DNA from 2 places in the Thermorudis peleae genome. Region 2 is predicted to be linked to the other one. Evidence: riboswitches for the same ligand, from Rfam matches in the RefSeq annotation. Region 2 holds a riboswitch; the other holds the start of a gene.
What was found. Region 2 has a riboswitch for cobalamin ahead of N675_RS05805 (ribonucleoside-diphosphate reductase subunit alpha). Riboswitches for the same ligand answer to the same signal wherever they lie in the genome.

Region 1 (15,816 bases), 98 kb from region 2:
GTCAGTTATTCGCGCAAATTTACTGAGACCAAGAATCTTCCCATCTGGAATGTAGCCAATATGTACTTTGCCAAAGAATGGAAGGAGATGATGCTCACACATCGAATAAAACTCGATCCCTTTGACGACAACCATCGCACTGTCTTCTGCTTGAAAAATCGCCCCATTGACAATGGCATCCAAGTCTTGGCGATAGCCACGGGTGAGGAATGCCCAGGCTTTCGCCATCCGTTCTGGGGTCTTCTGCAGCCCTTCACGCTCAGGATCTTCACCGAGGAGCTCGAGCCACTCGCGAGCAAGCGCTTGCAATCGCTCGATATCACACGTTGTCGCGAATGCAAGACCAGTGTCCTCAATCTCAATGATCTGATCGTTCCGCATTAGCTAACCCCTCTCGGAATAACAAATTATTGATAGAATAGGGCCGCGTTCCGCTTGCTTGCTGTCTTGTTACCCACACATTCCTTTCTCCAGGGAATACGATGAAAACCGCTGAAGCGTTTGAGAATTGGTCGGACCGCCCTGCTCTCTTACTCCATATCGCTACGCGAGTGTGCATGCGCTTTCGCGCCGAATTGCCGCTTAGCAGTACGGTTTTGACACAGCTTTGCGATGGCCACAGTAAACTTGACGCGTTGACATTGGCATTACCGGCTTATGCTCCCGCCCAGAACAACCACCTGGGAACATCCCCTCCGAGCACAAGCCTCATTGCTACTGAGTATAGCGAAGCATTGCCCAATAGTCCGCACTGCTCTATTCCGCCGCGGTACGCCGCTCTTGGAGATAGCGCTCTAGTAAGACACGCGTATAGCTGTTCATCGGATACGTGAGTGCAGCTTCGGGAAGAACCCAGGCCCAATCGACAATTTCCTCATTCGGCGTCACCTTCTCCATGGTTGTCGAGGCAATGTAATTGAGCAAGAGAAAATGCATCGGCTCACGAAACTGGGGATCAAAAATCGCTTCTTGAACCAGGAGCAGCCTGATTGTGTCCAGTTCGAGCCCGACTTCTTCCCGGGTTTCGCGCCGGAGGGCATCCTCAAGCCGCTCGCCCCACTGGACTTTGCCACCAGGGATGCCCCAAAGGCCTCGCCACTTGGTCGTCCGCACAAGTAAGATACGTGCTGAGGGGCCTTGAATTAACGCAGCGACCGTTGGGATTGGATAGCGCAGCGAATCCGAAAGATGCGCCATAGATAAACCAGCCCTAAGTACGGTCCTTGCGCCAGAACAAACGAGAGAAACCCTCGTGGGCGATGACGCGCCACAAACCATCCCAGCCAGCAATATTGCGTCGTGAGACCAAAATTCACCACTGCGATAAGGACCGATCGGTCCCACCAATGCAACGCTAGCCTCGCGCGCTCTTCTGGCGAAACATGGCGCGTTATCCATGCAAAACTTTGCTGTTCAATCCAGCGAATAAGCTGATCCTGCGGTGCAAAGAAGTACTGGTAGAGATGTCCGAGGACCCGTGCCACGCCATGTTCGGGTTCAGGCAACGCTGGCCGGAAGCGTTCACCACGCACGTGTCGGTAGCAATACTCGACGTTGAAATCCCACGAGAGCACGAGCGTAAACCAGCCAAACGCCAGGAGCGCTTGCCACGGTGCACGGGTCCGGCGACCAAGTGCCCAGAACAACGCAGCGTTAGCGACGAAATCGGCCTCTGTATCGAGATACCGGCCAAGTGCGCTCTCCTCGCCCCGTAGCCGCGCAAGTTGTCCGTCAACGTTATCCAAGAGGGTTTTCACTTGCAGGAGCAGTGCTGCAGGCAGGTCGGCATGTGCCACAATACAGCGTGCAGCAACCATGCCAAGCGCTGTATGGGCGAGCACAATGTGGGGTGGCTTCACCCGCGTTGGCAGAAGCGCACGGGCAAGCACATACCCCAACGGGCGAAAGATGAGGAGGTTGACGCCCTCATGAACCGGCCGCGCCTTGACACTGCGCCAAAATGCGTTCGTATTAACACGCGGCGAGTGTATCAGGAGCCCACGCCGCACAACTGCTTGCCACGTCACTCCGCCACTTGCCCATCACACTTACCCAGTCATCTTCCAGAGGGTAATCCGGCTTGCACGGCATTGCAAGCAATGGTTGGCCTTTTGTACAGCCCCTTTGGCATCGATTTCAGCATCAAGAACCTGCTTGACAAGGCGCAAAGGCCCCCACTAGAATGGGGAGAAATTCCAGTTGGTTTTGTAGCAGCCTCCCCGACGCGACTCCGCTACAACACCCTCCTACTCCGGGTATTGCCGAGGGGTCGGCTTCTGCAAGATCAGCGAGGGCACTGCAGTGCCGAGTACCAAAGGATTCGGTCTATTAGACAGCCGAGGTAGGAGGTAGATCATGAAGGTTTTCATCCTCGACAACGGCACACTCGACCTTGACTACGCCTGGCTCTATCACATTCCTCACCCAGCCACCGTTGATAATCAACATCCACCTGCTGAATGGGTAACGATTCCTACCTACACAGTCTTAATTGAGCATCCACAACTTGGCTGGGTTCTCTACGATGCAACCTGTCACCCGGAATGGGAGAAGCGTTGGCCAAAGGAACTCCAACCTATCTTTCCCTACCGAGCAACGGATCGCCAACTCCTCCCAGCACAACTCGACCAACTTGGTCTCAAGATGAGCGACATTGATATTATTATCATTTCGCACTTACATCTTGATCACTGCGGCTGCCTTGATTTCTTCCGTGGAACCAAGGCTGGAAGTCGGGGAATCATTGTGCACGAGGATGAACTCGCGCATGCATTGAAAGTGACCCATGTTGGCCCAGTTGATTTCTCTGGTGCGTATGTCAAAGGAGAGTTCGAGTTACCAGGAATTAACTATGAACTTATGGTTGGCCATCATCTCGAGCTTGCTCCGGACTTACACCTCTATCACTGGCCTGGCCATACACCGGGATTAATTGGCATGGTGGCCCATACCCAGCACTCCGGCACATTCATCTTCACGTCTGACGCCATCTATCTTGAGCGCAATCTCAAAGAATGGCACCTCTCCGGCATCGTATATGATACAGTCGCATACTTCCGCTCAATGTATGAGATCAAACAACTCGCCCGTAAATATAACGCGGTGATTGGCTATGGCCATGACATGGACAAGTTCCGAGAACTGAAGAAAGCACCAGAATACTACGAGTAATGCGCAGTGCACATGAAAGGTAGGCACTCATATGCCACGGGACTCGCTCTTGCCGACCGAAACAGTTATTGCCGTTGACGCTGTGCCCATCCGTTTTGGGATCGGTGCCACACTCGAATTGGGTTACGAGCTGAACCGACTCGGCATCCGGCGCGCGCTCCTCGTGACGGATCGGAACTTGCGCCAGTTTGGCTTCGTCGATCGAGTTGAGCAGGTCATTCGTGACGCTGGTGTTGAACTCGAAATATATGATGCTGTCCATGTTGAGCCAACCGACCGCTCGCTCAATGACGCGATCGCCTTTGCCCGTCGAGTCCAGCCAGAAGCATTTATTTCGCTTGGTGGAGGCAGCACGATTGACACGGCGAAGGCGATGAACTTGTTCAGCACCCATCCTGGAGAGTTAATGGACTACATCAACAAGCCGATCGGACAAGGGAAGCCCGTTCCCGGTCCACTCAAACCGCACATCGCGCTCCCAACCACTGCTGGGACCGGCAGTGAGACAACCGCAGTCATCGTGTTGGACCTGTTGCAACAGAAGGTGAAAACGGGAATTTCCCACCGCTACATTCGCCCAAGTCTTGCCATTATTGATCCACTGAATACCCTCTCCTGCCCACCAATGGTAACCGCCTGCGCTGGCTTCGACGTCCTGTGCCATGCGATCGAGTCCTATACCGCCAAGCCATACCATGTTCGGCCAGCCGTAACGAATCCTGCTGAACGTCCCGCGTATATTGGCTCAAATCCAGTCGCCGATCTCTGGAGTGCGCAAGCAATTCGCTGGGGAGCGCAGTACTTACGCCGCGCTGTCTATAATCCGCTCGACGTCGAAGCGCGGAGCTACATGCTTTTAGCCAGCACCTTTGCCGGCATTGGATTCGGCAATGCTGGCGTGCATATTCCACACGCCATGGCCTATCCAGTAGCTGGCATGGTGCGCGACTACTTCCCACCGGACTACAACGTTGATGAGCCGATTGTGCCCCACGGACTCTCCGTCATTATTAACGCGCCCGCAGCATTCCGGTTTACCGCGCCAGCGTGGCCTGAGCGCCACGCTGAGGTCGCAGCGATGCTTGGCATAAACACTGCAGGCATGCCGGTTCGCGCTGCCGCAGAAGCCGTTGCTGACTATATCCAACAATTGATGCAAGACCTTGGCATCCCCAATGGACTTGAGGCGCTCGGTTACAGTGAACGCGACATTGAAGGACTCGTTGACGGCACCTTGAAACAGCAACGCTTGCTCGTGAACTCACCACGCCCAGTTGATGGCAAGGCGCTAGAGCAGATCTTTCGGAACGCTCTGCGCTACTGGTAACTGCTTGACAGCGTTTCTCTTCCTCAGTCAAACTGAAGGCGGCGCCGTGATAGGCGCATGGTTTGGTGACTGATCGGTTCGCGAGACGGCGGCAGGTGCGAGAGCGGTGGGGACATGACGCCCTCTCGTCCACATGGGGGAACTCCGGTGCAAATCCGGGGCTGTGCCGCAACTGTGACGTCGCATGAGAGCGACGAAGCCAGGTCTACCGCTGCCGCCGTGTCCGACCTGCCTCGAGCGAAGGGGGGAGGACGCAGATGTGCCGCTCTATCCCACAGCACTGAACAATCCCCACGATAACTTTCAGAACGAGCATATTGTCGAACACTGCACAAGCCTCGTGCGGCAGTGACCATATGGTAGTGCGATGATTGGGAAGGGGAAGATCGTGCTTGGCCAACGTTGGCGACCTTTGTCTGCTCTTATCCTGGCACTCACGTTTCTTCTCGCGCCGGCCCTTACTGTCCACGCTGATACGCTGGCCTCTGCGACAACTGGAGTCCGTGCAGTTCGGTGGCTCCTGACCCAGCAGAAGGATGACGGGGGCTTTCCCGGCTTGAAAGGACAAAGTGATCCAAGCACCACCAGTGATGTCGTGCTCGCACTCGCCTCTTTCGGGATTGACCCAGCCAGTGTTACGCGTAATCAAAAGTCCCCGCTTGACTTCCTTGCGGCGCAAGCCACAAACTACGCCAACACCGTTGGCGGAGCAGCAAAACTTGCACTTGCCGTTATCGCAAGTGGCCAGTCCCCACGTTCTTTTGGCGGGCTTGATCTTATTCGCCAAATTACGCAAGCCTACGATCCAAAGACGGGGCTCTACTCTTCGCAGCTCTTTGCAGATGCCTATGCACTTCTGGCCCTTGCAGCAGCCAAAGTCGAGATCCCACAGCAAGCGGTTCAGGGACTCATCGCACATCAGGGAGCAGACGGCAGTTGGGCATGGGATGGAAGCACTGATGCTGGCGCCGGGGATAGCAACACAACCGCAATCGTGCTGCAGGCGTTGCGTGCAGCGGGCGTTGCCGCAAATGACCCGGTAATCGTCAAGGGGCTTGGGTATCTTCACACCGTCCAGCAACCCGATGGTTCTTTTGGTTATCAGCCCGGGCAGGACGGTGACGCCAACTCAACGGCATTAGCTATCCAGGCGACCCTCGCCGCTGGGCAACATCCCGAAAGCAACGATTGGCATAACGCCTCGGCAGCACTGCTCCGCTTTGCCAATGCCGACGGAGCGTTTCGCTGGCGGAATGACAGTCCCGACGACAATCTCCTCGCGACCGTCCAAGCACTTCCTGCCCTGGCTGCCGTTCCGTTCCCGTTCATGCTCCAAAGCGCCTCAGTTGTCGCTCGACAGGATGAAATTCAAGATAGCCTCGATTGCGATTTCTTTGCCGAGACCCACCACAACCTCTGTGGCGCCTTCCGAACAACCTGGCAACAAGCTGGGGGGTTGCCAAACCTTGGCTACCCACTGACACGTCCATACTATGACGCCCAACGGGGAGCTGTGGTTCAGTGGTTCGAGCGAGCTCGGCTTGAGTGGCACCCCGACATGCAAGGCCAGCCGATGATCCTCCTCGGGCGCCTCGGAGCTGAATGGGCAGCAACCCATGCCCATGGCCCGGCATTCCAGCAGACACCACAATCGACAAATCCTGCCTGCCGCTATTTCCCGGAGACACACCACAACGTGTGCAATGGCTTCCGGGCCTACTGGGAGCAATTCGGCGGGCTTGCAGTCTTTGGTTATCCGCTGAGCGAGGAGTACACCGAGAACGGGGTGGTGGTTCAGGTCTTCGAGCGGGCCCGCTTCGAGTGGCATCCCGGTGCCTGGCCAACGCGGTATGACGTACTCCTCACACGTCTTGGTGCTGAACAACTTGGAGTGTCCTAGTCGAGGGAACGGTGAGGGTCGATCACCCGGTGCACAATCGTCACCGACGGGTATTCCGAGGTCAGCGACATCGTCGCTGGCCTCTCGCCCTCATCTTCACGCTCCTTCTTTGGCCAATTGCACTGCTGACGGCCAGCGCCGATCGACCAAACGGCGCTGGCCTCGTCATTCGTCATGGCGACGGCCACATCGAAATGCACTACGTTGAGTTTACGGAACCAGAGATCACAGGGCTCGACCTTTTGCAACGGGCTGGGGTACCGATCACGATTGCAACCTACCCTGGCCTTGGCGCTGCTGTCTGCGCGATTAACCAAGAAGGATGCCCAGCCGAGAACTGCTTCTGCAAAAGCTATAGTAACCCTGCGTACTTTTGGCATTACTACCGCTTAACACCCGAGGGCACATGGATACTGCAGACGGTGGGGGCATCGAATCGCAAGATCCACGACGGCGATGTCGATGGTTGGTCGTGGACAGCAGGTGCTAGCGGCTTGCCGGCAACGTCAATCGATGCTATTGCAGCGCAGGCCGGCGTCCAACGCCACACGCAGCCAACGGCAGGGCCATCGCCACTACCTCCAACGCCACCCCCTGCGCTTCCTTCTCAAGCACAAGCGACCGTGATACCAACGCGCCCTTCGACCCCAACCGTGCCCCCCACCGTACCGCCTTCAGCAGCAACATCACCGCCGACCATGGCTTCAACACCACAACCAGCAACGCCTTCACCACCGGCGATCATGCCATCACCTCCGTTAGGTTCGCCCTCCCCTTCTGCTCTCCCATCGCCAACGACGATTCCAGCAAGTGCCGTACCTTCGCCATTCTCAACCCTCGCGCAGCCGACTGTGCTGGCTACGCCGATCGTCAGCAATGGGCCGAGCGTCGGATCTGCCCCACCACTATCACAGCGGCCAGGACGCGAGCAGCATCGACTGGCCATGTACAGCATCTATGGAGCACTCGTCATCGCCATCATCGGGTTGATGGGCTGGACAATTTGGCGGCGGCACATCAAGCCACAACGGGGGAGAGAATGAATGCGCTGACTTGGCTCCTCTGGGCAGGCGCAGCCTTGACCTTGATTTCATCAACACGGAACCCCTGGTATTTGGGGATAACGGTGTTGAGTGTACTCGCTGTGCAACTCTCGGTTGCTTCGTGGAGCGCAGTCCGGCAATCGCTCGTGATCAGCAGCACGCTCAGTGTGGTCAGTGTGCTCTTTAATGTCCTCACCGCTCATATTGGAGACAGGGTCATGCTGCAACTGCCCGCATCATGGCCAATTGTCGGTGGGCCACTTACGCTCAACGCATTGGTGTACGGCTTGTGCACTGCGCTTGCCCTAACGACGGCTATTATCGTTGGGATAACCGTATATGCAGCGCTCGACGGCTTCGAAATCCTTCGTCTTATTCCCCCAGGATTCAGTTCAGTGGCGGTTGCCGTTGCCCTTGCTGGAACGATTTTCCCCTCCGCTGTTCGGGCTTTTCACGACATCCGCGAGGCGCAAACTATTCGTGGGATTCCAAGCACCCAGAGCATTCGGCTTAGCTGGTTGCTTTCAAGCATGCTGCACCATGGATTCACCTATGCGCTCGCACTTGCGGAAACCCTTGAATGCCGCGGATACGGCCGCATGCGACCAAGTTGGAAAGAATATAGTGCCCTCGGTTGCCTGCTCTGTGGAACGCTTGGGCTTATCCTTGGGCTTCTCGGCACCAACGGCGTCGTAACAGGCATTGCCGTTGGCCTCGTTTTGCTTGGCCTCAGCCTCTTTGTCATCCTCATTTGGCCGCGTATCCTGCAGCTTCCATGGGACCGCCCGCATCGTCTCAGTCTTGCCATGACTATCCTGAGCCTTAGCATTCTCTGGGGCACACTTCTGCTGCAGCCACAAATACTCCAATACTCTACCTATCCAACACTGACTCTTCCCCCACTCGCCCTGTATCCGACTCTTGCAGCTGCTTTGCTTGCGCTTCCAACACTCACCATAGGAACGTGATATGGCAATCATTGAACTTCGTTCAGTGCGCTATTGCTATCCAGGGAGCAGCACGCCAGCGTTGACGATTCCAAACTGGACGGTCGACGAAGGCGAATTTGTGGTGATCGCAGGCCGATCGGGGGCTGGGAAATCAACGTTGTTGCGGACACTCAATGGCCTCATCCCTCACTTCACCGGTGGCACTTTCGGAGGATCAGTTTATGTCGCTGGCCGTGATACAAAGACCATACGTCCAGCCCAACTGAGCCATCTCGTGGGATTTCTCGCTCAAGATCCTGAAACGCAAGTAGTCGTCGACCGGGTTGCAGAAGAACTGCAATTTGCCTTGGAAAGTCTTGGCTTTAGTCCCCAGGCTGCACGACTCCGAACTGAGGAAGCACTTGACATTCTTGGGATTAGTGCACTGCATGGTCGCCGCATTCACACGCTTTCTGGCGGAGAACGACAGCGTGTAGCATTAGCCGTTGCCCTCGCGACACGCCCAACGATCTTGGCACTTGACGAGCCAACATCCCAGCTTGACCCCTGGGCGGCAGAGTCGCTGCTGAGCGTCTTAACCCAGCTGACGAGCGATCTCGGGTTAACGCTTGTCCTGACTGAACATCGGCTTGAGCGTGTCCTCGGCAACTGTACTCGCCTTGTCATCATGGCAGATGGTCAGATCGTCCATGATGGCGAGCCACGCAGTATCGCTCCGCTGCTCCCATACCCACCGCCACTTATCCAGCTTGGCATGGCACTTGACTGGCGGCCACTGCCGTTAACTGTTCGTGAAGCACGCCAACACGTACGTGCCAAGCCGATGACACTCTCCAAGCGGGTAATACGCCAAGCTCCGCGGGAACCTGGGATTCGTGTTGAGCGCCTTAGCGTCCAGTTTGCGTCAGGCAGTTGGGGGCTGCGAGCATGCACACTCCATTGTCCGCACGGAGCGGTCACGGCTATTCTCGGCCGGAACGGGGCAGGCAAGACAACACTGCTCCGGGCAATCCGCGGTCTTATCAGGCCACGCGAAGGTCGGATATGGCTCGGTGATCGTGACATTACGAAAGTCCCTGTGGAAGAGCGCACACGCTGGATGGGCTACGTGCCTCAACTACCGAGCACGCTCTTCCTTACTGAACGTGTTGAGGAAGAACTGTGCACCAGTCTTGACACGAACGCGGCTTCACGCGCAGCTCGACTGCAGGACCTGCTCCATGCATTTCAGCTCACTGCTGTTGCGGCTAAACACCCGTATGACCTTAGTGTTGGCGAGCAACAACGTCTTGCTCTCGCGATTGCTGTCGCACACGATCCGCCTGTGCTCCTCCTTGACGAACCAACGCGAGGACTTGATCCGGAATTCAAGCACGTGCTTGCACAACATCTCCGCGCTCTGGCAGAGGAAGGAAAAACTGTCATACTTACCTCGCACGACTGTGAACTCATTGCCCTGTGTGCTGATTGGGTGGTACTCCTCGCCGAGGGTGAGGTGATCGCAGAAGGGGAGCCTTCCGTGGTTTTCGATGGGACACTTGCCTATAGCACGCAAATCAACCGGGTCTTTGGGCAAGGACTTTTAACCGTTCGAGACGTGCTTGCGTCGCTTGCCGCCGACGCGGCGGTCAATGCCTGACTGCGCTGTTCATCTATTGTTCATTCTCATGCTATTGCGCGACGATTCTGCTGGCCGTATACTCAGCATGCTATCGGTCGGCTCAAGCTGGAACACCAAGACATAAGAGGTGAAGTGGAGAACCGCGTGAAACTTCTGATCGCGATCGTTCAGAGTGAAGACGCTGAGAAACTCATGGACGAACTGGTCGCCGAGGGCTTACGAATGACCCGCATCACGAGTGCTGGCGCGCTACTTCGTCGTGATAACGTTAGCCTATTCCTTGGCGTCGAAGATGACCAGGTGAACCGCACCCTCGCAATTATTCGGCGAACCTGCCGCCGCCGTAAGGAGATCGTCGTCCCCTATGTCCCGGCAGTTGAACCAGGTCTCTTATACTTGCCAGAGAACTTCGAAGTTGAAGTTGGTGGCGCAATCATCTTCACACTCCCAGTCGAGCGGATCGAGCGCATCAGTGGCCCCGTTAGTTGACATTGCAGCACCGCTGGAGTACCATAAGACAGAACATTCTTTCGCCGAAAGGCGCTGGTGATCAGGAAGGCAGGCATCCATGGCAGATCGACAGAAGGCTCTCGAGCTCGCCATTTCACAGATTGAGCGACAGTACGGCAAAGGCGCCATTATGCGCCTAGGTGAAGATACGAGCAAACTCCAGGTCGAGGTCATCCCAACGGGAGCAATCGCCCTTGACCTCGCACTCGGCGTTGGTGGTATTCCACGTGGACGCATTACTGAAGTCTATGGCCCAGAGTCAAGCGGGAAGACGACGCTTGCCCTCAGCGTCATTGCCCAAGCCCAGAAACTTGGCGGTGTTGCCGCCTATATTGACGCTGAGCATGCCTTCGACCCGATTTATGCCGAGCGCCTTGGTGTTGATCTCGACAGTCTGCTTATTGCTCAGCCCGATACGGGCGAGCAAGCGCTTGAGATTACCGAAACTCTCGTGCGGAGTGGCGCAGTCGACGTTGTCGTGATCGACTCGGTCGCCGCGCTCGTCCCACGAGCAGAGATCGAAGGCGAGATGGGTGACGCGCACGTTGGACTCCAAGCTCGGCTCATGAGCCAGGCACTCCGCAAGCTAACCAGCGCGATTAACCGCTCGAAGACTGCCGTCATCTTTATTAACCAACTCCGGATGAAGATCGGTGTCATGTACGGCAATCCCGAGACGACGACGGGAGGAATGGCCCTCAAATTCTACGCTTCAGTTCGTCTTGATATTCGCAAGGTCGACGTTATTAAGGAAGGCCAAGACACCGTTGGCATGCGCGTGCGCGTCAAGGTCGTCAAGAATAAGGTCGCACCGCCCTTCCGTCAGGCTGAATTCGACATTATGTACAACGAAGGCATCTCAGTTGTAGGAAACGTCTTGGACGTCGCCACAGACCTCGGGATTATCCGCAAGAGCGGTGCATGGTACTACCTGGGGGACGAGCGGCTTGGGCAAGGCCGAGAGAACGCGAAGGCCTTCCTTAAGGCTAATCCCAGCGTACTTCAGGAAATCGAACAGCGAATTCGCCAGGCCGCGCCGGAACTCCGGCATCGGATTCACTACGATGGTAGCGGCGAAGAGACGCCAGCACCAACACCCGCTGAGCCACTTGATGACGACGAAGAGTCCGCGCTGCTGCCAGGATTATTCCGTGATCTCTAGCGCTCATGCGGGCCGATTGGATCACTTGGAGCATCCATGGAACAACCGGTTCTCTGCGCTGAGCACCTGACGAAACGCTACGGTCAGCGCTTCGCTGTGCAGGATGTCACATTCACGTTGCGCGCTGGTGAGCTTGTTGGCCTACTTGGCCCGAATGGTGCTGGAAAAACGACGACGCTGTCGATGCTGGCGGGACTTGTTCAGCCGACGAGCGGTGAAATTCGGCTCTTTGGCCAGAAGCTTGATACCCCAGCTGGGCAGGTAGCACTTCGCCGCGTGGGGATTATGCCTGAAGCAGCTGTCTTCTATCCATACTTAAGCGGAGAAGACAACCTCGCCGTCCTCGCCCGTACGTATAACGTTGACCCGCGCGTCATCCCGAGTCTTTGTGAGCGTGTTGGGCTGAGCGAACACAGCCGTCGGCCAGCCAAAAGCTACTCCCAAGGCATGCGGCAAATGCTCTCGCTTGCTAGCGCACTGCTTGGCGACCCCGACATCCTGCTCCTCGATGAGCCAACAAACGGGCTGGATCCGCTGGGCCAACAGCGGATCCACGCCTTGCTCAAAGAACTGGTCGAAAACGGCAAGACCATTCTCCTCTCGAGTCACCTCCTGCCGGATGTTGAGACGCTCTGTGACCGGGTCATCATCATCGCACGTGGTCGTGTTGTCGCAGATGGGCCGCTATCAGCGTTGCTCCAGCACACAAGCTGTATCCGGTTACGAACCACGGATGATCATCGCGCGCGAGCCCTCTTGACGAGCCCAGGGCGTCCAGCGTGGATTGCCGGCATCGAGGAGCGTGAGAATGCTTTCGTTATCTACGCAGATCCAGCTCATGCCGGTGAGCTGAGCGCCATGCTCGCGAAGCAGGATATCTACCCTGTGGAATTGGTGCCTCAGCGTGAGAGCCTGCGTGATATCTTCGCTGAGCTGGTTGGGGCTTCCTCCACACAAACAGAGGAGCATGTCGCATGAGCGGCTTATTGGCCGCAGAGCTTTATAAACTTAGCCGCCGCCCAATGACCTGGATTGCGCTTGGCATTATCCTCTTCCTTTTCGTTGCCGTTCGCATCCTGTTGTTTGTCGCAACCTCAGCTACGTCGCCCCAAGGTACGGGGGATGCAACACCCGGAGTCTCCATCCAGGTATCACAGAGCGATCAAAACGCTACGACATCCCTGCAGGATGTCGTGAAAGAAGCGGTCACCTTACCTGGTGGCTTGAGCGATGGGATCAATTTCCTCAGTGGGCTCGGCATTTTCGCTTTAGTCGTTGTTGCTGCGAGCATGACGGGAAATGAATTTAGCTGGGGCACAATTGGTCTACTGGCTAGCCGTGGAACAGCACGCTGGAAAATTGCTACGGCAAAACTCCTCGGGCTTATGATGATTACCATCCTTTGGCTCATCGTCATTTTTCTAGCCGCAGTTGTGTTGTCAGCTATCGGTTCGGCCATCTATCATCAAGCTACTCTGGGCAGTTGGCTAACCGGTCGATTTGTCCTCACCGTCCTCCTCAGTCTTGGCCGCGCATTCTTGGCACTCTTGCCGTATGTCACCGCTACCGTTGCAATTGGCCTTCTCCTGCGGTCATCGGCAGTCACGATGGGCTGTGTCTTAGGCTATCTCTTCGCTGAGCAAATTGCAGTACCAGTTATCAGTCAAGTCTTGCCCGCGACACACGGGTTCCTCCACCGCTTGCTTACGCTCGTCCAAGAAGTCCTGATCGGCGGCAATGCATCAGTCATGCGCACGCTTAACACGCAACAGCTAGCTAGCAGCACCCAACTCCTGGCGAGTAGTACCACTGAACACCTGCATCCATACCGGGCAGCTGGCATCCTCATCGCTTACACCCTCTTCTTCTGCATTCTCGCGATCCTCGCGTTGCAAAAACGGGATCTTGCTCCACGAGCCTCAGCCAGCTAAATCCAGGGGGATATTTTCCGAGCGCGGGCGACAAGGTGGTGCTCGACCGGGAGCGTACCAGCAGGAACACAGTGGCAAGCCAAGGCATGCAGCGATAACAGCCCGGCTCCCCGATAAGACAGATTCAAGGGGAGAGGAGCTAACCAATTCAAATCGCGGGTTCCACAACGTCACACAACGAAGCAAACAAGCAACGAAGTGAACACGGCCGATGGGCCAGGTGCGTTGCGCTGCAGTATTGTCGCGTGCAGCGCTCTCACGCTTCCACCGGCACTAAAACAAACCCGCTACCAGCATTGACAGCGCACGGTAGCGGGTTAATGGGATGATTCTTACGGTACAGAACGAATCAGGAGCCGACGCGGCGGGCGGTATAGAAGCGCGGCCCCCAGTAACCATCCCACATGTCGCTAATTGTCACTCCAGTACTTTCATTTTCGGCATGAATGAACTTGCCGTTCCCAATGTAAATCCCTGCGTGGGAGAGGCCCCATTGGTACGTATTCTGGAAGAAGACGAGATCGCCTGGCTGCAAGTTCTTTGGATCAACATACACACCACTCACTGCCTGGGAGAAGATGCTGCGTGGGAATCCACCTCCCAGCACCTTGTTTACCACATAGTAGACAAATCCAGAGCAGTCAAACCCAGCCGGCGTCGTGCCCCCCCAAACATATGGAGCACCAAGATACTTCATTGCAGTAGCCACAATCGCCTGGCCTACGTTCGAGGCAGCTGGAGCAGCCGACGCGCCCGCCTGTGCAGTATTGGCAGCGGCAGGCTGCGCTTGCGGCTGTGATGGCTGCTTGTCGGTTGGCTTGAGATAAGCGCCGTTGACCCAGCCTTTCACACCTTGATAGTCAACTTGCCACCACGCATTCCCTTGATCATCCGTCTTTGGTCCACCAAGGACTGCCATCACCGCACCTTCTGGTGCAACTGTTACGATGCTCGCTGAGTACCCTGCACCAGAGCGCACATTGACGCCCTGACCATCAGTGTTGGCGACCTCAGCATTGCCTCCGGCGTGAAGGGTTGGGCCAGCTTGCTGCACTTGGGCAACGGTTCCCTGGCTCTGCTTAACTACCAGGAAGGCGGCTGATGCATAGCCGGTCTGCCCGCTGTAACTCAGCTGCGCCCAAGCATTCCCATCGCCATCTTGCACTGTATCGCCAACAACACGAGCAGTTGCGCCTTCGGGCATGATCGTCAGCACAGTCGATGAAAGGCTTGGCTTGTCACGCAACCGGAGGCCTGTCCCATCAGTCCCATAGATAGCAACGGTATCGCCCTTAGCTGGCAATGCCCGAACAAGGTAGGTGCTGATAATCCATCCGGAAACCTGGTCACTTTGCACCTTATACCACTTCGATCCATCACCAGCTGCCACAGGGCCATCGATGACCAGGACACGAGCGCCTTCTGGGAGGGTGCCAAGCTTGTCCGCGTCCGTGCCTGGCTTCGCGCGCACATTCACCCCATCGCCGTTGGTTTGACTCACAGTTCCAACGGCACCAGGAACTGGTGTGTTCTCGGCGAAAACTGGAGTAGTACTAGCCAGCAGTACGAGCGTGAGGAGCGAGAACGTCCACGTCGACCGGCGCACTAATCTCGCCAACCCCAATGCTCTCCCCTTCCCGTCGTCCTGTACCCGTCCCCCATCCTAAGAGCTGCACTGTGGCAGGCAACAGGAACCCACCTACATGCAGCCGCGCAGGAGCTTTCTCCCCACTACCTTCCTGCGCTCACACGCAGACTAGCACGCTTTTCCCCATCTGTCAACCACCGACCCTTTAGGAAACGCGTCCCGATCGAAACAAGGCCGTTGGTGGGCACTTGCACGGGACCATATGCCCAATACACGCGTTTACCACTGTACCCGCACTGGAAGCCCGCGAGCAGCAAGATACTGCTTTGCTTCCGCAATTGTGTGCTGGCGGAAGTGAAACAGCGAAGCTGCAAGCACGGCCTGTGCGCCACCTAGAGCGATCGCCTGATAGAGATCTTCAAGACTCCCCGCCCCACCAGAGGCAATGACCGGAATGGAAACGGCTTTCGTTACCGCCTGCAGTAAGGCAAGGTCATATCCACGCTTTGTCCCATCGGCATCCATGCTCGTCAGCAGAATCTCTCCAGCCCCTAACTGCGCCCCGCGCCGTGCCCATTCGACAGCATCGAATCCAGTTGGTCGACGTCCACCG
Region 2 (15,816 bases):
GACCAGTATCGCAAGTATCTGATTGAATCAGGGTTGGCTGTTACGCCCTCGTCCGAATAGCCAGCCGTTGTCGCTGACGCTCGACCATGCAGGAATGAGATCGGCGCCGGGGCTGACCAGTACTGCCGCCCCGGCGCCGGTGCGCATGGTGTATGGCTAACTGCGCTCACGGCCAACTTCATAGTGCACGTTGCGTGCCTCGAAGAAGTTGACCAGTTCTGGTACATCAAGCTGGGTGGCCATCCACTTGAGTGGGTTAGGATTGCCAAACGCGGCCGGGAGCCCGAGTTCCTCGAGACGCCGGTCAGCCACGTAACGAACGTAGCCGTTGAGCGCGTCGGCGCTGAGCCCGATGATCGGCTGCGGCAGGACTGCGCGGTTATACCGCTCTTCGAGTTCCACTGCCTCGAGAATGAGCTGCTGGACGGTTTGTGCAAATGCTGGCGTCATAATCTCTGGATGCTCTTCGAGTAATGTTGTGATCAGGTGGATGCCGAACGAAAGATGCAGGCTCTCGTCCTTCAACACCCAATCGACGATACTGCACAGCCCGCGTAGCAGGTTTCGCTGTCGGAAGGCCAGTGCCAGCGCAAAGCCTGAATAGAAGAAAATTCCTTCCAGCACAACGAAGAAACCGATGAGGTTATGGCACAATCGCTGCACACCTTCGACTGTCGAAATGTCCGGCTCAACAAGCCATCCTTCGATTAGCCGACGCTGGAACGCCTCCTTGGCAGCGACATCGGGGTGATCGGTATGAAGCGCGAAGACCCGCGCTCGGTCGACTGGCAACGTCTTGATGACATATTCAAATGCCATAGTGTGGTTCGCTTCTTCCCAGGCCTGGCGCGCGAGGTAGAGCCGTACTTCCGGTGCCGTGATTGGCCGGTAGAGCGAGAGGAGCAGGTTCGTCGTAACGAGCGATTCCATGGGATTGAAGAAGCCCAAGAACATCTCGACCGCTCGTCGCTCTTCATCGCTGAGTCGCTCGTGCCAGTCACGCACGTCATCATGGAGCGGGACTTCCTCCGGGAACCAGGTATTATGTTTGGCTTGTTGTACATGAGCATACGCCCAGGGATATCGTAGAGGGAAAAGCTCAACGGCAGCGAGTGGATCACCACCAAGGAGTGAGCGCGCTGGTGCTTCTGCCATTGCTGTTGCCTCCTTCTTCCGCGTCTGTGTTCATCACTTTGCCGGGGCTACTGGCAGCTCTCGCACGTGCCGTCGAGGCTGCAATGGGCGCCATTTGCGCTATGCATGCTGTTCTGTGCTAGCACGTCTTGCTCAGCGAGTTGCACCCACTGTGGGCGTCGCCGTGCCTTGTTCACCGCAACCGTCGACTGTTCTGCCTGCATGCGTGGCTGGACGAAGCAGTAATAGGTGCTCTTGAGACCTTTGCGCCATGCTGTGAGATAGACCTCGCTCAGCTGTCCAGGGCGGTCGGCATGGTGGTACAGGTTGCGGCTTACACCCATGTCAACCCACTTCTGGACGCGTGCCGCAACCTCAATGTAGGCTTCGGGCGTGATCTGGTAGGCAGTGGGGAAGCGGTCGACGAGATCTGGCGGGCATTCGGGAATCTGCCGTAGGTCGCCACGGGCTTCGATGAGTCGGGGCACGAGTGCGGTCCATAACCCGCGCTGACGCAAGCTCTCCACCAGCACTGGGTTAATTTCAAGGAACTTGCCCGAGAGCGTCTGCCGGCTGAACACATTGCTGTAATACGGGTCGAGACTTGGTGTGGTCCCTGCGATCAAGGCAATCGTTGCCGTTGGGGCAATAGCCATCACCGCGCCATTCCGCATCCCACGTCGCACGCGTTCCCGAACAACGTCCCAGTCCAGCCGCATGGTGCGATCGACCGCGATCGGCTGCTCGCGTCGCTCATCGAGTTCGGCGATGGTGTCAATCGGCACTTGTCCGCGTGCCCAGCGGCTCTGGGCGAAGGTTGGGAAGCTCCCGCGCTCGCCTGCGAGTTCGTGACTAGCCAAAATCGCGTGGTAACTCACGAACTCAGCGAGCTGATCGGCGAGTTCAGCTGCTGCTGGGGCGTTGTACGACAGCCCTTGCCGGGCTAACACTTCAGCAAAGCCCATCATCCCCAGCCCAACTGGTCGATTCCGCAGATTGCTCGCTTCGGCTCGTGGTGAGGGATAGAGGTTGAGATCGATCACATTGTCCAACGCTCGCATGGCAAGTCGCACTGTGTGAGCCAGTTGATCCCAGTCCATCGTGCCGTCGGCTCGCAGGTGGCGTGCGAGGTTCACACTGCCGAGGTTGCAAACGGCAACCTCCTCGTGACTTGTTGGCAAGAAGATTTCGGTGCAAAGATTGCTTGAGTGGATCATGCCGGCCAACATAGCGCGATGGTTTGCCGTGTCCTTGAACGTGATCCAGGGATGGCCGGTTTCCATGAGGCTGGCGAGTATCTGCAGCCAAAGTTCGCGAGCTGGCAGGCGCCGCCAGGCGCGGCGCGGTAGCTCGCCGTTCGCAGCCTGTTGGCAGAGGGTGCGGTAGCGCGCGCTGAATGCTTCGCCGAACAACTCGGGGAGTTCGGGCGCAACAGCCGGGTCGAAGAGGTACCAGTCGGCATCAGCCTCGACACGTCGGAAGAATTCATCGGGGATCCATAGCGCAGTGTTGAGCGACGGTGTGCGTCGATAGGGATCGCCAGCATTGCGCCGTAGGTCGAGGAAGGCTTCGACTTCCAGGTGCCACGGCTCGAGATAAACACACATGGTGCCGCGTCGCCGTCCACCTTGGCTCACTGAGGCAAGCAGTGCGTCATAGAGGTGGAGGAAGGGAATCAGGCCACCACTCGTACCGTTGATGCCCTTGACCGGTGAGCCAACCGCGCGAATCTTGCTTACTGCCGTGCCGATCCCACCCGCATATTTGGCGAGCATCCCAAATTCGTGTGCCGAACTGAGGATGCTTTCCAGACTGTCTTCGACTTCAGCGAGGTAGCAGGAAGCCAATTGGTGATGCGGTGTGCCGGCATTGAAGAGCGTTGGCGTGCTCGGTACGTAGTGCAGCGTACTCATCAGCTTATACCAGCGGAGCGCCCACTGCTCACGTTCCCCGCGTGGTTCGCGCAACGCCAAACCCATGGCTACCCGCATCCAGAGCGCTTGCGGGGCTTCAAGAAGCTGCCGCGTTTCGGGATGACGCACAAGATAGCGATCAGCCAGTGTTGCCAGTGCAACGTAGCTCAGAAGGGCATCCCGTTCCGGGACAATGGCTTGCGCTAGCAACTCAAGGTCGTAGTCAAGTAGGGCTGGATCAAGCGCACCGACTTCGACGCCGTACCGTACATACGTCGGAAAGTAGTCACGGTAGGCAAGGTGTGGCTGCCCAGCAATCTCCAATGCGATCTTCGCCAGCAACGCTCGCGCGGCGTCAGCCTGTGCTTCAGGCTCTTCTGGCAGGCGCTGGAGGGAGTCAAGAATGCGCTGTTCGAGCCACGCAGCTGATGGTACGGCCTCAGTGTGCAACGACGTCGCCAGCGATGCAGGTGCGCGGAGTTCTGCAACCATGGTGTCCTCCCTTCAGTGTGAGTTCAGGCGGGTGACGTGATGCCGATGGTCACACCACGCCGTGTGTTCCCGGGAATGCGCATGCCCACACGGCGACGGCATCCGTGTTGTCGCGAGCCTCCACGACCGACAGTGCGGTCATCTGCGGCACGCTGCATTGCGCCCACCCGCGAGACGCAATCGCAGCCAGAGGGGAGCGAGTCGGTCTTCGGGCTTGCGGATCACCCTACTTGCCGCGTCTTCCCAGCGGAGTTTCCGCCAGTGACACGCGAGTGCGCCTGGGGTGACGCCTCGCTGCGGCGTTCGTCCCCGCTCACCGCTGCGGGGCAGCGCCGGATTTGCACCGGACTTCCCGGCACTCGCTCCCGGCCGGGCCACAAGATGCTGAGTGTTTCTCGCTGTTTGCCCCTGCATCTTGTGGTCATCCCCTAGTCTAGTCAGGCGTCAAGGAAGCGGCAAGGGTTGCCAGGGAGGCAAGGAGACATAATCCGAGGCGGGCTTTCGCTCGTCTTCAGCGGATTTGCTGCGAAGGGCCAATGGTGCTGCTGGCCAACCTGTCACAGTGTGGCAGGTTGGCCATGGTGTCGAGATGGCTTGACATCGACGGTTTAGGACGTGCGGGGTTGTAGGTGGGTGCTTGGAGCAGTGCCACAGTGCGTTGCTGAAAGACTCCGTAAGCGCAGCGAATTGGTGACGACGAAGACTGAACTGAAGGCCATAGCACCAGCAGCAAGCATCGGGTTCAGTAGCCCGACTGCAGCAACCGGGATAAGAATGACATTGTACGCGAATGCCCAGAAGAGGTTCCAGCGAATCGTCCGCAGCGTGCGCCGCGCTAACGTTAGCGCGGTGACTACGCCGCGCACGTCGCCGCCGATCAGGACGATGTCGCCGCTTTCAATTGCGATGTCCGTCCCAGTCCCTATCGCGATTCCAACGTCGGCTTGTGCAAGCGCCGGGGCATCGTTAATCCCGTCGCCAACCATGCCGACACGTTCACCTTGTGCTTGGAGCGTTCGTACGATCTCGGCCTTCTGCTGAGGTAGCACTTCCGCGATCACGCGGTCGATCCCGAGTTGGGATGCAATAGCCTTGGCCGTCGCTGTGGTGTCACCGGTTACCAGCACAAGGGAAAGTCCCAGAGCACGAAGTGCCTCGACAGCCTCACGGCTGCCCGGCTTGAGGGTGTCAGCCAGGGCGAGGACTCCCACGACTTGGTGAGAGCGCGCGACAAGGACCGCGGTCTTCCCCTCGGCAGCCAGCTTGGCGACGATCGCCTGCGCTTCGCCGAGCGCAATGCCCTGCGACGCTAAAAATCGTGCATTACCAACTAGCACTGGCGCGCCCTCGATCGTGGCCTGAATGCCAAGGCCCGGTTCAGCTTGGACATTGGTAACCGTCCCGTCTAGCTCAAGCCCACGGGCTTGTGCCGCGGCGACGATGGCCCGACCAAGCGGGTGCTCACTGCGGGATTCCGCCAGCGCTGCTAGTTTCAACACAGATGCCTCGTCCAGCTCGGCGAGCGGCACCACGTCTGTCACTTCAGGTTTGCCGTTCGTCACCGTGCCGGTCTTGTCGAGTACGAGCGTCGTGAGCTGAGCGGCCCGCTCAAGTGCCTCACCACCTTTGATCAGCACACCGTGACTCGCACCAGTACCAGTTGCGACGATGATCGCCGTTGGGGTTGCAAGGCCCATTGCACACGGGCAAGCAATAACGAGCACAGCGACAGCGGGGAGCAATGCTTGGCCAACCGTGCCGGTGGCGAAGTACCAGCCGACGAATGTCACGGCAGCGACGGCCATAACAACTGGGACAAAGACGCTGGCCACGCGATCAGCCAGAGACTGGATCGGTGCCTTTGACCCCTGCGCCTGCCGCACGAGCCGGATAATTTGAGCAAGTGTCGTCTCAGCGCCGACCCGCGTTGCCCGAAGAGTAAACGTCCCTGTCGTGTTCACGGTGCCACCAAGGACCTGGCTGCCCGGCGCTTCCTCAACGGGGATGCTTTCACCGGTCATCGCGCTTTCATCAACGGCAGAGCGACCTTCGACAACAATGCCGTCAACCGGGATCCGCTCGCCTGGCCGCACAATGACGAGGTCACCCGGCCGGACCGCACTCGCTGGTATGTCGACCTCTCGCCCGCCGCGGATAACATGTGCCGTGCTCGGTTGCAGCCGTACCAGTGCACTGACTGCAGCTGACGTTTGTCCACGAGCGCGCCGCTCCAGGTAGCGCCCCAGCAGAATCAAGGTAATGATCACCGTTGCCGTGTCATAGTACAGCTGCATACTCGCCTGATGGTGGAGTCGCGAGGCGGTGAGACGTGGCAGGATCGTGTTCCATGCTGAGTAGAAAAATGCCGCTGTCGTGCCTAAGCTCACCAGCGTGTCCATCGTGAACTGGCCATGCCGCAGGTTCTTCAGTGCCGTAGCATGGAAGCGCCAACCAGCGTATGCCCACACTGGCAACGACAGGGCCAGGAGGACGAGGTCAACACCTGGCCAGTGCATGAAGAACATGTTGAGTACGGCAACAGGAACTGTCAGGATGGCGCTGAGGAGCAAATCACGACGCAGGCGCGCAAGCTGTTGATCGTTCGATCCTTCTGTTTCGGCTGCTGCTTCCGTTCCACTTGGTTCATCAACGACCTGCGCGTGATAGCCCGCAGCTTCCACCGCGCGGAGCATCGCATCGATCGTAGCCTGGGTGGGATCATAGTGTACTTGGGCTTGCTCAGTTGCGAGGTTGACGGTTGCCTCGGCAACGCCCGGCACGCGCTGTAACGCCCGTTCGACGCGTCGCACACAGGAAGCGCAGGTCATACCCTCGATCGCAAGTGTCACGATCGCAGCATGCGCCTCTCCGGCGTCACTGTGTTGGTCAGTGTTGTGTACCTCCAACACCCGCGCGCCGTAGCCTGCTGCTTCGACTTGCTGCACGAGGGCCGCTTCGTCTACTGCTGTGGGATCAAAGACAACGCGAGCTTGTTCCGTCGCAAGGTTGACCGATGCCTGTGCTACGCCTGGTAGCTTGCTCAGCGCACGTTCAACCCGACGGACACACGAAGCGCACGTCATTCCTTCAATGGCGAGCACTGCCTCTGCTGGTGATCCTGTTTGTTGTTCAGGTATTCGGTCGCGCGTTTCCGTCGTGTTCATCGTTAGCTCACACTCTGGGTAAATCGCTCAACGGCCTCCGTCAGCTCCTGGATGAGCATCTCGCGCTCTTCTGGTGCAGCGGTTAGCAAGCAGCCGCGGATGTGGTCTTCCAGGAGGAGCAAGCCGATGCTGCGAGCTGCGGCAATGACCGAAGAGAGCTGAGTTAAGACGTCAACACAGTAGCGATCTTCTTCGATCATGCGTTGAATGCCTCGCACTTGCCCTTCGATACGGCGTAAACGGGCAAGAATGCGTGCTTTGTCCTGGCGATACGAATCGACTCGCTTCACAGAATGCTCGCTGTGTTCAGGTGGCATGCTGTCCATCGTATCCTCCATGCACGCCGATGCGTACGTGTGATACTCCTCTAGGGATTATACCCCCTGAGGGTATCACTTGCAATGATCATGATGGGCGATGCAGCGATTAGGCTTCGGGAGCCGGCGGTGGAGGCGTGTCCCGTGAAACGAGATGATCAAAGTATGCGCGCAGTTGCGCAAGATCTTCCTCGCTGAGGTCTTCAATCCGGAGCATGCTGTTGCGTGCTCCTTCGAGGGCGCGAATAAGCTCGTCAAGTTTGAGTTGCACTGCCACGCTATCGCGATTGACTGCGTTCTGAATGAGGAAGACCATCAGAAAGGTGAGCACTGATGTAGCTGTATTAACTACGAGTTGCCAGGTGTCGCTGAAGTGGAAGATGGGTCCACTTACCGCCCAAATGACGATGCCGAACAGAGCAGCAATGAAGGCCACCGGGTGTCCCATGGCCCATGCAGTCCAACGCGAGAACCGGTCGAATGCTTGTATAACCTTTGGCTTCATGTGCCCTCCAAACGTCTGACGTCAATATGTGTCGTGAGCCGACGCAATGCTCGCGCACGATCATAGCATGCGTGCGGCTACCTGAGTACAAGGGTCTGGACTATGCCAGTTTGGAGGTGGACCGTCCGGATCGCGTGATTATTCGTGTCAGCGATGTAGAGTACGCCGTTGCCGACAGCCAGCCCGCCGGGTTCCCAGAATGTTGCGTTGTCAGCCGGGCCGTCCTGCAGTCCTGGCTGGCCGGTGCCGAGCCAGCTTCGGCATTCCCGCGTTATCGGGTCGAGCCGTTTAATCTTGTTGTTATAGCTATCGGCAACGTAGAGCGTGCCAGCCTGCCAGGCTACGTCAAGCGGATGTTGCAGCCGCACCGCGTCACCAGTGCCATCCCGGTCGCCGAAATCAAACAGACCGACGCCGACGAGCCGGTGAACGAGCAGGTCACGGGGTGCTTTCCCAACCCGGGGCAGATCAACAGCCCGAATTGCGCTCGCTTCACTATCTGCTACGTAGAGCACATTGTTACCAAGGGTAAGCCCGCTTGGTTGAGCAAACCACGCCCGTTCCAGCGGCCCACCTTGGATGCCTTCCATGCCCGAGCCAGCGTAGGGGCGGAGCATGCCACTGACGAGATCAAGTGCCCAAATCTGGTGCATGCCAGCCATTGCGATGTAAAGTGTTGTTCCATCCAACGCTAAGGCCCATGGGCTCCGCAAATCGCGTTCACGGGCAGGGCCAGCGCTTGCATAGGTGAATCCAAGCTGGCCAGCCCCCGCGATGGTTTCGACAGTGCCGTGGTCCAGGTCGACGCGTCGGATTGCATGGTTGCCGGTGTCCGCGACGTAGAGTGTCTGATCCTGTACGACAAGCCCATAGGGATGTGAGAACGCCGCGGTTTCAACGGTACCGTCATTGAATCCAGCGATGCCGCTGCCAATCATCTGCTGGACGTGCCCTGTGGGGTCGGTGACGACAATCCGATGGTGTCCAGTATCAGCAATGAAGAGGCGCTGATGTACCGAATCGAAAAAGACTTTGCCCGGAAATGCCAACAAGCTGTCTGGCTGTGGCTCTGGCTGAAGCCAGTCACGCGGCTGGCGATCGATGAGTCCTTGTGCATCATACTCGCGGATTAACCGGCGTAAAACGGCGGCAAGACGGTCTGCTGGCACTTCACCAGCTTGTGCGCCGACAACGTAGCCGCGTGGATCGAGAATCGCGATCGTTGGCCACGCATTGACGCCGTACTGCCGCCAGAGCCGCAGTTGTGGGTCGTTGACGACGGGATGGGTGATGCCGTAGCGTCGGACTGCTTGCCGGACGTTCTCATCGTCGTGTTCAGCAGGAAACTTTGGCGAATGTACGCCGATGACGATAACCTCATTGGCAAACTCATGCTCGACTTTCCCCAACTGGGAAAGGAGATGCAAGCAGTTAATTCAACAGTAAGTCCAGAAGTCGAGGATGACGACTTTGCCACGAATGTCTGCCAAGGTGACTGGTCGTGTCGTGTTAAACCAGCGGAGACCGTTGGGAAAATCTGGCGCTCGGACCGGGCCCCAATCGAATGCTGCCATTGTTCTGCTCCTTCACTTTCCCTGCAATCCTACCGGATCTGGCACGGTGGTGTGAGCATACGGCATCACACCTTCAGAGAAAGATGTTGTGTGTCGACAAATACCTGTGGGCTTATCGATTAGAGTGGTCGTACTTATTGTCAGCGAAGGGACTGCGCAGGAATGACTGAGGGGTGCAGATCACGTGGTACGTGCGTCTGCCAAGCCAACGTTTCGGCCGCGCCTTCTGAAGGACGGTATCTTTTTATCTGGCCTGTCAATATGCATGCAGCAACGAAACTCCGTCGTGCATGTGTCGATACTGGTTGTGCAGTGCACGAGGTCGATGCTGGGATGATCGTAACCCTCGGTGATACGCAGACGCCTGCCGATCTCTTGCAGCACCTGCTGCGCGCTGTGACGCGTGAAGAGGCCGAGCATACCCGCGTCCTTGTTGCTCGCGAGCCGTCACTCCAACTTGCCGACGTGCCCAATATCCGCTCACTGCGCCAAGCGACGGCCTATGCGCAGGGCATTTGGCTGCGCACGTTGCTCGCTGAACATCGGCTCACCAGTGTCTTTCAGCCTATTGTCCGGGCTGATCGCCCAAGCGAAATCATCGGCTATGAAGCGCTCCTACGTGGTGTTCATGAAGATGGCAGCTTGCTCCCGGCCGGTATGATTCTTTCGGCAGCCCGCGACGCCGGTCTCATGACAGCTCTTGATGTTGCTGGCCGCACGTGCGCGATTCGCGAGGCGAAGCGTCATCATTTGTCTGGCTTACTCTTCATCAATTTCACGCCGACAGCGGTGTACGATCCTGCGGCATGCTTAATGACAACAGTGAAGGCCGCTCATGATGCTGGATTGAATCCAGCGTCCGTTGTGTTCGAGGTTATTGAAGCCGAAGAACTCGATGATCTGGAACATGTCCAGGCTGTATTGCAAGCCTATCGTGCATTTGGCTTCCGCGTTGCGCTTGATGATATCGGCTCAGGCTATTCCGGCCTAAGCTGGCTGAGCGTGCTGCGCCCAGATTTTCTGAAAATTGATCGCCAGCTTGTCCACGGTGTCGCTGATGATCACGTGAAGGCAACCATCCTGAACAAGATTATCGAGCTTGGCCATGAGCTTGGCATTACGGTCATTGCTGAGGGCGTTGAACGCTTGCACGACTTCTTCTGGCTGCGCGACCATGGTGCTGCACTGGTGCAAGGGTTCCTGTTTGCACGGCCAGCGGCGCCGCCACCAGCTATTGACCCTGCGGTTCTCGAGCGCGTTGCCTAGCTCCTCTTCACGACGGGGCAGCGCTCTCCTATACTGGAGTTATCCGGGAGCGGCTGCCCCGTCAGTGCAGCCAAACGGTTTACCCTAGGAGGTTGTATGTATACCGGCACGTCGCTGTCGGGCACGTCGCGTTTTGCCCGCAGCCAGGAACTCTTTGCACGCATTGCGCGGACGATCGCGGGGGGCGAAAGCTCCTATGCCCGGCTGAAGAAAGGTCTTGAACTCTGCTTCGATCATGGCGAGGGCTCACATTTCTGGGATGTCGATGGAAATGAGTACATCGACTATTCGCTTGGTTATGGGCCGCTCCTCTTTGGGCATCGTCCGCAGTGGCTCATTGAGGCGGTAATGGAAGCGGTTGCGCACTATGGTACCCTCTCGACGTTTCCCTACGAGCTCGATGCCGAAGTTGGCGAGCTGATTACCGAGCTTGTACCAGGCGTTGAGCTCCTCCGGTTCGCCAACTCCGGCACCGAAGCAACAATGGCTGCTGCCCGCCTTGCCCGCGCGTACACTGGCCGTACGAAAATCGTGCAGATGGAAGGCGGCTATCACGGCTGGGCTGACACGCACTTCTGGTCGAGCCATCCCGATGTCTGGCAACCAACGATTCGTCCGTACTCTCCAACGCCAATTCCAGGCTCTCGCGGCATCCCGGCTGTGTATGGTGACGCACTCCTCATTGCCCAATACAATGATCGCGAAGGACTCGAACGTCTCTTCGCAGAGCATGGATCAGACATTGCGGCAGTGCTCGTTGAGCCGGTGCAGTGCAATAGTGGCGTTATCCTTCCCGAGCCTGGCTATCTGGAGTTCTTGCGAGAGATTACCAAGGCCTATGGAGCGCTATTAATTTTCGACGAGGTGATCACCGGCTTTCGGCTTGCTCCTGGTGGGGCACAAGAACGGTTCGGTGTTATCCCTGATCTTGCCACCTTTGCCAAGGCGCTTGGCGGAGGTTTCCCGATTGCTGCTTTTGGTGGCTCGGCTGACGTCATGGCATTGGAAGCGACCAACCAGGTCATGCATGGTGGAACATATACCGCGAATGTCCTCGCGCTGGCTGCGGCGAAGGCTGTGCTGACACGCATCCGCGAGCAGCGCGAGGCAATCTGGGCTATCCTCGATGGCTTTGGGGAGCAGCTTCGTCAGGGGTTGCAGGAAGCGTGTGAGGCCGCTGGCCTGCGCTGCATCGTCCAGGGGATTGGGCCGGTATGGCATATCTTCTTTGCGAAGCACGATGCTCCTGCTCTTGATCGGATTCGCAACTATCGTGATGCCCACGCTTACGCCAGTATCGATCTCTTTGATCGCTTCCACCGCGCAATGCTGGAGCGTGGTGTCTATTTCCATCCGTATCATCTGGAGCGGTGGTTCCTCTCGGCTGTTCACACGGCTGATGATGTTGCCCAAACGCTCCAGGCTGCTGCCGAGGCTGCGGCCGACGTTGCAGCCTCACTGCGACGTCAGCCCGAAGGCGCTGGTTCCGTGACAACCATGTCGGGCATTGCCCAGTAGGGGTGTCTGTGGCGCGATAGTTGAGAGCAAAGCGAAGGCCGGACCCACCCGGGTCCGGCCTTCTTCGGGGGAAGGGGATGAGCGTGTTTAGGAGAGGAGGTTGAGCAGCACAATAACGTGGCGGCTCACCATCGTCACGTGGTTGTTTGCATCATAGGCACGGATAATGACAGTGACATTCACCTGCAATAGCCCTACCCCTGGCAGGAGATTCCCAGGCACGCTGGCCGATGTTGAGAATTGAACAGAGGGTTGTGGCGGAGTGAGCGTCTTGATCGTGATCTCGCCAGTCGTACCGCGGCTTGTCACGATTTCGTAGGTGACGCGGGACACGCCGCACCGATCGCTTGCTGTACCGCTGATTGGGATTCCACCGAGCACGAGGATAGCGATGGTCGCTCCTTCACTTGGCGAGGTCACGTTCAAGGTTGGGGCTGCCGGGCAGGTTGGTGTCGGTGTTGGGGTTGGTGTAGCAGGTGGGGTTACTGTTGGTGTTGGCGTCGGAGTCGGTGTTGGCGTCGGAGTCGGTGTTGGCGTTGGTGTGCCACCACCCCCGGTGCCGCCACCACCGGCGCCACCGCCGCTGCCGGAGCCACCACCAGGCGTCGGTGTCACCGTCGGCGTTGGGCTACTTCCACCCGAGGAACCACCCGAACCGCCAGATCCGCCAGGCCCACCGTTTCCACCACTTGAACCACCAGATCCACTAGATCCACCGGTCCCACCGTTGCCACCACTTGAACCACCGGATCCGCCAGTGCCACTACCGGTTCCAGTGCTTCCTCCTGACGAACCGCCGGTGCCTCCGCTTCCGGTATTCCCGCCACTGTTCCCGCCAGTACCGCCGCTCGTGCCACTACCGGTGCTACCACCGCTGCCTCCCGAGGTACCACCTCCACCACTGGTGCCGCCGGTATTGCTGCCCGCGCCACCAGATCCGCCTGAGCCTGGTGCTGGACAGGCAACGGCGCCCACCCCGTCGTAACGCCATCGATAATAGTGCTGACCGATGTTGCCCATCTCGACTTTCCAGGGATCAGGGTTGGACGGTGTGTAGGTTAGCACCCGGCGTTCAAAGACCTGAAACATCACCCACTGTTGCGTACCAGCTACCTTGGCCTGCACCCAGTAGGGCTCAGAGATTGGATAGCCCATCACGTAAATCCAGTTGAACCATGGAGTTTGCGTTTGATAGTTGCCGTTGTTGTAGATGATTCCTTCGTGGTTCATGAAATCCCAGAATGCCCGAGGGATATTATGACCAAGTGTCGTGTCGTAGTAGACATACTCGAGGTCGGCGCTCTGTCCGCCTGGATAGGTACCTCGTGTCCCGTCTGGATTGAGCACGGTCATTGCGTAAGAACCAGTTTGTTGGGGAGCGCCCGTACCACTCGTATTAATAAGGTTGCGTAGATCGGCATAGGTTGGCCAGGCATTGTCAGGATCACCAACGACGGAAATATGGGCACCATCGCAACGATCGAGGAATTGAGCGTTGCCAACCTGAATACGCCCAAGAATCAGCTCTTCGCTGAGGAGTCCGTTCGTGATGTACCAAGGGCTATTGGGATCGGTGACATCGGTCAGGCTAATCTCCATGCGACTTTTGTCGAAATACTGAACGAGGCGTTTGCCTCCGGGGCTCTCGGTGTAGGGTTCGTAAAGCCCTGGCGTATTTGGCCCTGGGCCCCAGAGCCATGAGCGGTTGGTTGCGGTATGGGAGGAGACGGGGAGGTCGTAGCGCTCCCATAGCAATCGCATGGTCGGATCAGCAAAATCAGCAGCCTGGACAGGGTCATGAGCTGTCCAGAGTGGAAGAACGAGCGTCAACGCAAGCCAGCACATGGCTAGGCGTAACCAGAGGGAGTGGCGTCTCATCGCGGCACCTCCATGATGACAGCCATTGCACTGAGAGCCGACCGCCATTGCCACATGGGCCCATGTGATGGATTGGTTGGTCGTTCTCTTATTCGAGTGTACGGAGGTGGCGCTGCGCTAGTTCATGAAGAAAAGGTCAGGGAGCTGCGCATGCTTTTGGGTGGGGGTGGTTGCCTGACTGTCACAGGGATCTGCAAAAGAAGAAAACTATTGCTCGGATTGCCCCCGTTTGCGTTGAGAAAGTGGGGGCTTGTAGAACGGCAGGAACGAAAGAATCCCCGAAAGCGCACGATGGCTTTCGGGGAATGTAGGCTATGAAAGGGGGAGAGCCTTACCCGCGCTTCTCGTAGTACTCGCGGTTCTTAACGAGATAGTGGGCCCACTTCTCGGGCAAGTCCTCTTCAAAGAAGATCGCCTCGACCGGGCAAACTTCTGCGCACACACCACAGTCGATGCATTCATTTGGATTAATGAAGTACTGGTCGGCTTCATCGTCCGAGTGAATGCAGTCAACTGGGCAGACCTCCACGCAGGAGGCATCTTTCACACCGATGCATGGCTCTGCAATGACATAGGTCATGTGACATTCCATCCTTTCTGCTGGTCACGCATTGACCTGCTGGGCGGCGCCGTTGCCGCTGCAACCTCCACGCGTAGTGTACTGAGTGTGATTTCATATGCCTAGGGGGAAGCATACCAAGGAAAAGCGCGACAGCGCTGGACTGCTCCAGCGCTGTCGTGAGGTTTGCTCTGTTCGCGATGCTTACCGCGGGATCTTGCCTTCAGCGTAGAGCCATTTCACGAAGCGCAAGCGGTTCCACTGCTTGCGCGAGTCCATGTACTCAATGTACGGGTACATATCTCGGAGCTCGCGAAGCCGGGCAATCTGCTCGGGTGTGAACCCTGCTTGCGCAAGCTCGCGCTCGGCGGCCTGATCCTCGGGGCGCGGCGACACAGATGGCATTCTGGTCATCGCACTCTCCTCCCTGTTCCGCCCAGCGTTTTCACTGAGCGGCCGGAGCTTTCCTCGCCCCGGATGCATCTTCAGTATACCCCAGACATAGCCGTCTGTGAATCAGCCCATTCGTCCCTAGCGCTCGGCTTCGCTTGATGTCGCCTCTTCGTCGGGCGCTGTCAGCAATGCCTCGCGTTCGAGTTGCATGCGCTGGCTCAGTCGGCGCTGACGCCGCTCCTGCTTCTTCTTTCGTGGCTGCTCCGCTTGCGCTCGCTCGAGCTTGCGCATAAACCGCTCGACTTGCCCGCCGGTATCGACGATCTTTTGCTCACCGGTGTAGAACGGGTGGCAGCGAGGGCAGAGCTCAATCCGGATCATTGGCTTTGTCGAGCCGGTGACCCAGGTGTTACCACAGGAGCAGACAACTGTTGCCTGCGGGTAGAACTTTGGATGGATGTCCTTCTTCATGCTCCCGCTCCCTGCGCCGCGACCTGAGCAGGCTGGGCGACAACCCTCTCGGGATAAACGCTGACGCGGCGCTTTTCTCGATTGATCCACTCGTACTTCACATAGCCGTCGATGAGCGCGAAGAGGGTAAAATCGCGACCCATCCCGACGTTCGTGCCTGGGTGGAAGCGTGTCCCGCGCTGCCGCACCAGAATGTTGCCCGCACGGACGAACTGACCGTCAAAGCGCTTGGGCCCGAGGCGCTTGCCAGCGCTGTCGCGCCCGTTGCGCGTGCTTCCGCCACCCTTCTTATGTGCCATGGCGTTGTCCCTCCGTGTTTATGCCTGAATCTCTTTGATCTTCAGCCGGGTCAGGCGCTGCCGATGCCCATTCTTGCGGCGGTAGCGGGTCTTTGGCTTCATCTTGAAGACGATCAGCTTTGGCCCTTTGATCTGATCGACGACTTCAGCGATGACTCGAGCGCCAGGAACATACGGCCGCCCGACCTGCGCGCCACCCTCACCACCAACAAGGAGGACTTGCTCGAGGGTGACTTCGCTCCCAGGCTCAGCTTCGAGCTTCTCAACATCAAGTACGTCTCCAGCCTGGACGCGGTATTGCTTTCCACCTGTTTGGACGATCGCGTACACCAC

Region 1: another riboswitch for cobalamin. It lies ahead of N675_RS13620 (prenyltransferase/squalene oxidase repeat-containing protein); the one in region 2 lies ahead of N675_RS05805 (ribonucleoside-diphosphate reductase subunit alpha).

The regions. Positions count from the first base shown of each region.
Region 1 covers NZ_JQMP01000003.1:706,652-722,467, reverse strand. The annotation lists gene folE (GTP cyclohydrolase I FolE) at 1-381, opposite strand, end outside; gene N675_RS06360 (NUDIX domain-containing protein) at 757-1,197, opposite strand; gene N675_RS06355 (CDP-alcohol phosphatidyltransferase family protein) at 1,143-2,027, opposite strand; gene N675_RS06350 (N-acyl homoserine lactonase family protein) at 2,356-3,171, shown strand; gene N675_RS06345 (hydroxyacid-oxoacid transhydrogenase) at 3,203-4,498, shown strand; adenosylcobalamin (AdoCbl) riboswitch at 4,618-4,755, shown strand; gene N675_RS13620 (prenyltransferase/squalene oxidase repeat-containing protein) at 4,887-6,398, shown strand; gene N675_RS06330 (hypothetical protein) at 6,428-7,441, shown strand; gene N675_RS06325 (energy-coupling factor transporter transmembrane component T family protein) at 7,438-8,409, shown strand; gene N675_RS06320 (ABC transporter ATP-binding protein) at 8,411-10,030, shown strand; gene N675_RS06315 (cyclic-di-AMP receptor) at 10,157-10,501, shown strand; gene recA (recombinase RecA) at 10,581-11,684, shown strand; gene N675_RS06305 (ABC transporter ATP-binding protein) at 11,721-12,662, shown strand; gene N675_RS06300 (ABC transporter permease subunit) at 12,659-13,615, shown strand; gene N675_RS06295 (C40 family peptidase) at 13,965-15,239, opposite strand; gene hisF (imidazole glycerol phosphate synthase subunit HisF) at 15,483-15,816, opposite strand, start outside.
Region 2 covers NZ_JQMP01000003.1:608,235-624,050, forward strand. The annotation lists gene N675_RS05795 (long-chain fatty acid--CoA ligase) at 1-60, shown strand, start outside; gene N675_RS05800 (ribonucleotide-diphosphate reductase subunit beta) at 157-1,155, opposite strand; gene N675_RS05805 (ribonucleoside-diphosphate reductase subunit alpha) at 1,203-3,539, opposite strand; cobalamin riboswitch at 3,722-3,917, opposite strand; gene N675_RS05810 (heavy metal translocating P-type ATPase) at 4,148-6,703, opposite strand; gene N675_RS05815 (metal-sensitive transcriptional regulator) at 6,706-7,029, opposite strand; gene N675_RS05820 (low affinity iron permease family protein) at 7,130-7,525, opposite strand; gene N675_RS05825 (thioredoxin-like domain-containing protein) at 7,603-8,988, opposite strand; gene N675_RS14455 (thioredoxin domain-containing protein) at 8,962-9,099, opposite strand; gene N675_RS05830 (EAL domain-containing protein) at 9,262-10,365, shown strand; gene N675_RS05835 (aspartate aminotransferase family protein) at 10,462-11,883, shown strand; gene N675_RS14290 (Ig-like domain-containing protein) at 11,971-13,761, opposite strand; gene N675_RS05850 (indolepyruvate ferredoxin oxidoreductase subunit alpha) at 14,093-14,341, opposite strand; gene N675_RS05855 (hypothetical protein) at 14,525-14,734, opposite strand; gene rpmE (50S ribosomal protein L31) at 14,852-15,184, opposite strand; gene rpmA (50S ribosomal protein L27) at 15,181-15,483, opposite strand; gene rplU (50S ribosomal protein L21) at 15,502-15,813, opposite strand.